2 regions of the Ramlibacter sp. GCM10027632 genome follow, and region 1 is predicted to be linked to the other one. Evidence: predicted binding sites of a transcription regulator. Region 1 holds the regulator's gene; the other holds the start of a gene.
What was found. Region 1 encodes HrcA, which represses chaperone genes, less so after heat shock. Its sites were predicted from a motif close to TTAGCACTCNNNNNNNNNGAGTGCTAA; they were not measured.
Positions count from the first base shown of each region.

Region 2: groES (co-chaperone GroES) is a predicted target of HrcA. The motif match lies at 2,498-2,524, and genes of this name have one in related genera.

Region 1 covers NZ_JBHTGW010000011.1:67,058-71,471, reverse strand. Annotated here, with positions in the region: gene ACFQZY_RS16205 (diguanylate cyclase domain-containing protein) at 1-1,098, opposite strand, end outside; gene hrcA (heat-inducible transcriptional repressor HrcA) at 1,140-2,153, opposite strand; gene ACFQZY_RS16195 (NAD kinase) at 2,195-3,091, shown strand; gene recN (DNA repair protein RecN) at 3,088-4,414, shown strand, end outside.
Region 2 covers NZ_JBHTGW010000008.1:78,003-82,416, reverse strand. Annotated here, with positions in the region: gene ACFQZY_RS13205 (5'-nucleotidase) at 1-554, shown strand, start outside; gene ACFQZY_RS13200 (hypothetical protein) at 575-859, opposite strand; gene ACFQZY_RS13195 (hypothetical protein) at 940-1,197, shown strand; gene ACFQZY_RS13190 (ABC transporter substrate-binding protein) at 1,215-2,408, shown strand; gene groES (co-chaperone GroES) at 2,621-2,911, shown strand; gene groL (chaperonin GroEL) at 2,953-4,414, shown strand, end outside.

The DNA of each region.
Region 1 (4,414 bases):
ATGGCCGTGGCGGTCGTTCACCGGCTTGAAGCCGTCCAGGTCCATGTACAGGATGCCCACCCGCCCGCCCCGCGCCGCCGCGGCAGCCAGCACGGTGGCCATGTGCGCCATCAGCGCGTGGCGGCTGTGGAGCCCGGTGAGCGAGTCGTGCATGGCGATGAATTCGGCCTCCTCCCGCCGGCGCGCCTGCGTCCGCATGCGGCGCACCAGCCCGACGACAGCGAGCGTGACCAGCCACAGCAGCCCCGTACTGACCAGCGCGTTGAAACGCGTTTCCTCGACGACCCGGTCCACCGGCCCGATCACCGCCGCGCGGCTCAGGCCCACCTGCACCACGATCGGGTAGGCCGCCAGCCGCTGCCAGTGGAAGATCCGCTCCGCGCCATCGATCCGCGACACCCCGTTGAAGGAGCCTTGGGCCGCCGCCCCCGGCCGCAGGCTGGGCCACGACGGGTCGGCCTTCTGGCCCAGCGCGGCCTCCTGGGCGACGTTGCGCGCCAGGTACTCGCCGGATGTGCGAAGCACCGTCAGCGTGTCGGCCGACTCCAGCGTCACCCGCGCCAGGGCGTCGTGCACGTAGGCCGGGGAGATCGACAGGACCAGCACTCCCTCGAACCGGCCGTTGCGCCGGATCGCGCGGCTGAACTGGACGCTCCACTGGCGGGACACCCGCCCCAGCACCGGCCGGCTGATGAACAGGGCATCGCCTTCGCCCTCGGCATGCACGCGGAAATGCTCTCGGTCACCAAGGAAGGTGCGCTCGCCCGACCCGAGGTTCGAATAGGCGAGGTAGCCGTCGGCGCCGATCACCGCCACCTGCAGCACGGACGACGGCGGCAGGTGCTCGATCGCCTGGCGCATGCAGGCCTCCATGTCCTTGAGAGGGCGCGGCAGGCAGAGGTCCACCACCTCGCGGGATGTCGCGTCGGCCCCGAGCAGCAGGATGTTGACCATCTCCGCGACGGCGCTGGCCACCTGCGCCGCCCGCCGCTGCGCCTGCGAGAGCGTTTCCTCGCGCAGCCGCGAGGTGGCGCTGGAGGCCTGCCACCACAGCAGGCCGGTCACCATGATCAGAATGACCAGGATGGCCAGGATCACGGTCCTGGACTCGCTCCAATGCGTTCCTGGTCGGGCGCGGTTCACTTGTTGTGGCTCAGTGCATTGCTCACGAGCTTGGAGGTGATGTCCACGATCTGGATCATGCGGTCGTAGGGCATGCGCGTGGGGCCGATGACGCCCAGCGTGCCCACCACCTGGCCGTCCACCTCGTAGGGCGCGCTCACCACCGAGAGTTCCTCGAACGGCACCACCTGGCTCTCGCCGCCGATGAAGATGCGCACGCCCTCGGCCTGGCTGGAGATGTCCAGCAGGCGCATCAGCTGCGTCTTCTGCTCGAACAGCTCGAAGGCGCGGCGCAGGTGCGTCATGTCGCTGGAGAAGTCGCTCACGGACAGCAGGTTGCGCTCGCCCGAGATCACCACCTCCTCGCGCGCCTCGTTCAGCGCCTCGGAGCTGGCCTCCACCGCAGTCTGCATCAGCTGCGCGATCTCGCCGCGCAGGGTGTCGACCTCGCCCTTGAGGCGCTCGCGCACCTGCTCGATGGCCAGGCCGGCGTAGTTGGCGTTGAGGAAGTTGGCCGCCTCCACCAGCTGCTGCTGGGTGTAGTCGGACTCGGTGAAGACCACCCGGTTCTGCACGTCGCCGTCGGGCGAGACGATGATGACCAGGTAGCGGCGCTCGGACAGGCGCAGGAATTCGATGTGGCGGAACACCGAGGTGCGCCGCGGCGCCATGACCACGCCCACGAAGTGCGAGAGGTTGGACAGCAGGTGCGCCGCGTTGGCGATCACGCGTTGCGGCTGGTCCGGCGCCAGGCTCGGAGTGGCCGCGGGCGACAGCTGGTCACGCTGCACCGTGAGCATGGTGTCGACGAAGAGGCGGTAGCCGCGCGCGGTGGGGATGCGGCCCGCCGAGGTGTGCGGGCTGGCAATGAGCCCGAGCCCCTCGAGGTCGGACATCACGTTGCGGATGGTGGCGGGAGACAGCTCCAGCCCCGAGGCCCGCGACAGGGTGCGCGAGCCCACGGGTTGCCCGTCGGCGATGTATCGCTCGACCAGGGCTTTCAACAACAACTTGGCGCGGTCATCGAGCATCATCGGCGTATGGGCACAGATTTTAATGATGTAATTTGTGAATGAGTTCCCAATTCCGCCATGTCGGACTGATCGGTAAATACCCTGCTGCGGTCACCGGCAGCGGGGCCGGCCCCATCCGCGCCGCCCTGGAGGATATCGCCCACTACCTGGCGGCCCAGGGCTGCGAGGTGGCGATCGAGCGGGACACCGCGTTGCACGCCGGCATCACCAGCTACCCGTCGCTCGACGTGGACGCCATCGGCCGCCAGTGCGACCTGGCCCTGGTGGTGGGCGGCGACGGCACGATGCTGGGCATCGGCCGGCAGCTCGCCGAGTACAACCTGCCCCTGATCGGCATCAACCAGGGCCGTCTGGGCTTCATCACCGACATCGCCCTCGACGGCTACCGCAAGGTGCTCGCGCCGATGCTGCGCGGCGAGTACGAGGAGGACCGCCGCAGCCTGATGCACGCGCGCGTGATCCGGGAGGGCAGCTGCGTGTTCGACGCGCGCGCGCTGAACGACGTGGTGGTCAATCGCGGCGGCACCTCCGGCATGGTGGAACTGCGCGTGGAGGTGGATGGCCATTTCGTGGCCAACCAGCGCGCCGACGGCCTGATCGTGGCCTCGCCCACCGGCTCCACCGCCTACGCGCTGTCCGCCGGCGGGCCGCTGCTGCACCCGGCCAACCCAGGCTGGGTGCTGGTGCCGATCGCCCCGCACACGCTGTCGAACCGGCCGATCGTGCTGGCCGACGCCGGCGAGATCGCCATCGAGGTGGTCGCCGGCCGCGACGCCAGCGCCAATTTCGACATGCAGTCACTCGCCACCCTGATGCACGGCGACCGCATCACCGTGCGCCGCTCGCAGTACCAGGCCCGCTTCCTGCACCCGCGCGGCTGGAGCTACTTCGACACGCTGCGCCGGAAACTGCACTGGAACGAAGGCGGTTCATGAGCCTGAGACGCATCGCGCTGCGCGACTTCGTCATCGTCCGGGAGCTGGAGCTCGACCTGTCGTCGGGCTTCTCGGTGCTCACGGGCGAGACCGGCGCCGGCAAGTCCATCCTGGTCGACGCCCTCCAGCTGGCGCTGGGCGCCCGCGCCGACGCCGGCGTGGTGCGCGAGGGCGCAGCCCGCGCCGACATCAGCGCCGAGTTCGACTCGCCCGCGGCCCTCGCCGCCTGGCTGGAAGAAGCCGGCTTCGAGAACGGCGAGGCCCTGCTGCTTCGCCGCAGCATCGACGCCCAGGGCAAGAGCCGCGCCTGGATCAACGGCAGCCCCGCCACCGCCACGCAGCTGCGCGAGGCCGGCGAGCGCCTGGTCGACATCCATGGCCAGCATGCCTGGCAAAGCCTGACCCGGCCCGAGGCCGTGCGCGGCCTGCTCGATGGCTATGCCGGCCTCGACACCGGCCGCATGGCCGCCCTGTGGCAGGCCTGGCGCGCCGCGCAGAAGACGCTGGCCGAGGCCCGCGCCGCGCAGGAGTCGCTGCAGCGTGAGCGCGAGCGCCTGTCCTGGCAGATCGCCGAGGTGGACAAGCTCGCTCCCGGCGCCCACGAGTGGGACGAACTCAACGCCTCGCACACCCGCCTGGCCCACGCCCAGGCCCTGCTGGACGCCGCGCAGTCCGCGCTCGACGCGCTCGAGGGGGACGACGGCGGCGCCACCGGCCCGCTCGCCCGCGCCCAGTCCGCGCTGGCCCACCAGGAGCACCTGGAGCCCGAGTTCCAGGGCATCGCCGAGGTCATCGCCTCCGGCCTCGCCCAGGTGGAGGACGCCGCCCACTCGCTGCACGCCTACCTGCGCAAGACCGAGCTCGACCCCGATCGCCTCGCCGAACTCGACGAGCGCCTGTCGCTGTGGATGTCGCTGGCGCGCCGCTACAAGCGCACGCCCGAGGAACTGCCCGCCGCGCTCGCTGCGTGGAAGGAGGAGCTCGCCCGGCTCGATGCCGCCGCCGACCTGCAGTCTCTGGAAGCCGCCGAGGCCCGCGCGCAGCAGGCCTGGCAGGCCGAGGCCAAGGCGATCTCCAAGGCCCGCGCCAAGGCGGCGCCGCAGCTGGCCCTGGCCATCACCCAGGCCATGCAGGGCCTGGGCATGCAGGGCGGCCGCTTCGAGGTGGCCCTGGAGAAGCTCGCGCAGCCCGCCCAGCACGGGCTGGAGGACGTGGCCTTCCTGGTCGCCGGCCATGCCGGCAGCACGCCGCGCCCGGTGGGCAAGGTGGCCTCGGGCGGCGAGCTCTCGCGCATCGCGCTGGCCATCGCCGTCACCACCAGCC
Region 2 (4,414 bases), on a different contig from region 1:
CGCTCGGGGCGCACCTGTTCCTCTCGGCCAACGCCGAGGACGTGCGCGAGGCGCTCAACGCCGGCTTCCCCGCGGCGCGGGTGCTGACCGAGTCCATGCCGGCAGGCGATGCCTACCCCGACGAGGTGCGCATCGCCTTCGACGGCGACGCCGTGCTGTTCTCCGACGAGGCCGAGCGCGTCTACCAGGCCCAGGGCCTGGACGCCTTCGTCCAGCACGAGACCAGCAAGATCGCCCAGCCCCTGCCCGAAGGCCCCTTCAAGCCGCTGCTGGCCGCGCTGCATCGGCTGCAGCAGGCCGGCACGCCGCGCATGAAGATCCGCACCGCGCTGGTGACGGCGCGCAGCGCGCCCGCGCACGAGCGGGCCATCCGTACGCTGATGGACTGGAACATCCAGGTCGACGAGGCCATGTTCCTCGGCGGCCTGCCCAAGGGCGAGTTCCTGCGCGAGTTCGAGCCCGACTTCTTCTTCGACGACCAGACCGGTCACGTCAACCACGCCGCCCGGCATGTGCCGGCCGGGCATGTGGCCGGCGGCATCGCCAACGCCTGAGCGCGGGCCGGCTTCTCGCGTCAGCCCACGCTGGGGACGGCCGGCACCGACCGGGCGGCCTCGGTCACCGCCAGCGTGGCCTGCAGCGTCCGCGGCCCGTCGAGCGCGCTGCACAGGGGCGCCTCCCGGCCGGCGACCAGCGCGGCGAAGTGCAGCTGCGGCCGGATGTACGGGTCGGCCTGGCGCACGCCGGTCTGCTCCCGCGTGAGCTCGGCGTGCCAGCTGCGGTCGCCCTGGTCGTGCCACAGCGACAGGTCCGGCAGCGACAGCGAGCCATGGGTGCCGTTGATGAAGTGGGACTGCACCGGCGGGTGCGGGCAAGGGTCCTGCTCGCCGGCGCAGAAGTCCCAGCACCAGGGGAGGCCGCCGTATCCGAGAGCCCCCCGTGCCCAGCGCGCCGTTGGCGAAGCGCAGTACGGCCGCGGCGGGCCGACAGCGCACGGCCGGCCTCGGCGGGATCGGCGATGGCGGCCAGCTGGAGGTCTTCCGTCCGCAGGAGGCGGTCAATGTGGGTTTTCCCGATGGCTCCAGCATCGAAAAGTGCGATCCGGGTAGTAGTCATCGTTCAGCTGAGCCGGTACGATTCCGCCAGTGCAGCGACGATCGGAACGACATTCAATTTCAGAACACCATTCCACTTTAATCCGACCGGAGACAACCGTGAACAAGCGCAACCTGCTCAAGCTCGTCCCTGCCTGCGTGGCCCTGGCGCTGTCCGCAGCCAGCCACGCGCAGGAGCCCATCAAGATCTTCAACATCGTGGAACTGTCGGGGGGCGGCACGACCCCGGGCACCTATTTCCGCGACGGGGTGCGTCTGGCCATCAACGAGATCAATGCCTCGGGCGGCATCCTGGGCCGCAAGCTGCAGGTCACCGACATGGACACGCAGACCAACCCGGGCGTGGCCAAGGGCCTGACGCAGAAGGCGATCGACGAGGGCGCGTTCGCGATCTTCGGCCCGGTGTATTCGGGCTCGATCATGGTGTCGATGGCCGAGAGCCGCAAAGCCGAGGTGCCCAACTGGACCGGTGGCGAAGCCTCCGCCATCACCCAGCAGGGCAACCCGTACGTGTTCCGCACCAGCTTCGGCCAGTCCACCAGCTTCCCGAAGATGGCCAAGTGGATCACCACCAAGGCCAAGACCCTGGCCGTGATCTACCAGAACAATGACTTCGGCAAGGGCGGCCGCGACGCGATCATCAAGAACCTGGAAGGGTCGGCCACGAAGATCGTCGCCGACATCTCCACCGAACCGATGCAGGTGGACTTCTCGGCCGCGGTGATCCGCGCCCGGCAGAGCGGCGCCGACGCGGTGTTCGTCTACGTCACCGAGGAAGAGTCCGCCCGCATCCTGCGCGAGTTCCGCAAGCAGGGCTGGAACAAGCCCATCCTGGGTGAGACCACGCTGACCGGCCAGCGGGTGATCGAACTGGCCGGCGACGCCGCCAACGGCGCCATGGCCCACGTGGGCCTGACCGTGGACGCGCCCATTCCCGAGATGCTGGCCTTCAAGGGCAAGTTCTACCAGGCGTACAAGTACATCCCGGACCACAACGGCATCAAGGGCTACATGGGCGTGTACACGCTGAAGGCCGCCATCGAGAAAGCCGGCAAGGTGGACCGCAAGGCGACTGCGCAGGCCATGAAGGGTTTGGTCATCAGCGCGAAGAAGTACCCCGGGGTCATCATGGACGTCCGCTTCGACGACAAGGGCGACCTGGACCGCGACAGCTTCCTGGTGGAGGTGAAGAACGGCCGCCAGGTCGTGATCGAAAACCTGCCGCCCCTCAACGGCCCGATCGACACCGGCAGCCGGCCGGCTGCCGCAGCCCCCGCCGCGGCCAGGAAGTAAGCAGGCGCCACGCGCGCACGGGCCGGCAGCACCGGCCCGTTCAGGGTCATCCCGGGGACGGCTTGAAACCGTCCCGAAAGGCCCTATCATTAGCACTCGCTGGGGCTGAGTGCTAACAACGCCCCAGGGTAATTCCAAAGCGCTAACTCGGTCGCACGACCGGTTGGCGCTTTCTGATGTCACTTCAATAGCCCAGAAGTCAAGGAGATCCCATGAAACTTCGTCCCCTGCACGATCGCGTGATCGTCAAGCGCCTGGAAAACGAGACCAAGACCGCCTCCGGCATCGTCATCCCCGACAACGCCGCCGAGAAGCCCGACCAGGGTGAGGTGCTGGCAGTCGGTCCCGGCCGCAAGAACGACAAGGGCGAGCTGATCGCCCTGAACGTGAAGGTCGGCGACCGCGTGCTGTTCGGCAAGTACAGCGGCCAGACCGTCAAGGTCGACGGCGACGAACTGCTGGTCATGAAGGAAGACGACCTGTTCGCGGTCGTCGAGAAGTAATCCCGGGTCACCCCCACTGAATCGAATTCGGAGTTAGACAAATGGCAGCTAAAGACGTTGTTTTCGGCGGCGAAGCACGCGCCCGCATGGTCGAAGGCGTGAACATCCTGGCCAACGCGGTCAAGGTCACCCTGGGCCCCAAGGGCCGTAACGTGGTGCTCGAGCGCTCCTTCGGCGCCCCCACCGTGACCAAGGACGGCGTGTCCGTGGCCAAGGAAATCGAGCTGAAGGACAAGCTCCAGAACATGGGCGCCCAGATGGTCAAGGAAGTCGCTTCCAAGACCTCCGACAACGCTGGCGACGGCACCACCACCGCCACCGTGCTGGCCCAGGCCATCGTGCGCGAAGGCATGAAGTACGTGGCCGCGGGCATGAACCCGATGGACCTCAAGCGCGGTATCGACAAGGCTGTGGAAGCCCTGATCGCCCAGCTGAAGCAGGCCTCCAAGCCCACCACCACCTCCAAGGAAATCGCCCAGGTCGGCTCGATCTCCGCCAACAGCGACACCTCCATCGGCGAGATCATCGCCAACGCGATGGACAAGGTCGGCAAGGAAGGCGTGATCACCGTCGAAGACGGCAAGTCCCTGCAGAACGAACTCGACGTCGTCGAGGGCATGCAGTTCGACCGCGGCTACCTGTCGCCCTACTTCATCAACAACCCCGAGAAGCAGGCTGCCCTCCTGGACAACCCCTTCGTGCTGCTGTTCGACAAGAAGATCAGCAACATCCGTGACCTGCTGCCCACCCTGGAGCAAGTCGCCAAGGCCGGCCGTCCGCTGCTGATCATCGCCGAGGACGTCGAGGGCGAAGCCCTGGCCACCCTGGTGGTGAACACCATCCGCGGCATCCTGAAGGTCGTGGCCGTCAAGGCCCCGGGCTTCGGCGACCGTCGCAAGGCCATGCTGGAAGACATCGCCATCCTGACCGGTGGCAAGGTCATCGCCGAAGAAGTGGGCCTGACCCTCGAGAAGGTGACCCTGGCCGACCTGGGCCAGGCCAAGCGCATCGAAGTGGGCAAGGAAAACACCACCATCATCGACGGCGCCGGCGCTGCCGCTGACATCGAGGCGCGCGTCAAGCAGATCCGCGTCCAGATCGAGGAAGCCACCTCCGACTACGACCGCGAGAAGCTGCAAGAGCGCGTGGCCAAGCTGGCCGGCGGCGTCGCCGTCATCAAGGTCGGTGCCGCCACCGAAGTCGAGATGAAGGAAAAGAAGGCCCGCGTCGAAGACGCCCTGCACGCCACCCGCGCTGCGGTGGAAGAAGGCATCGTCGCCGGTGGTGGCGTCGCCCTGCTGCGCGCCAAGCAAGCCGCTGGCGAGATCAAGGGTGACAACGCCGACCAGGACGCCGGCATCAAGCTGGTCCTGAAGGCCATCGAAGCCCCCCTGCGCGAGATCGTGGGCAACGCCGGTGGCGAGCCCTCCGTGGTCGTCAACGCCGTCCTGAACGGCAAGGGCAACTACGGCTTCAACGCCGCCAACGACACCTACGGCGACA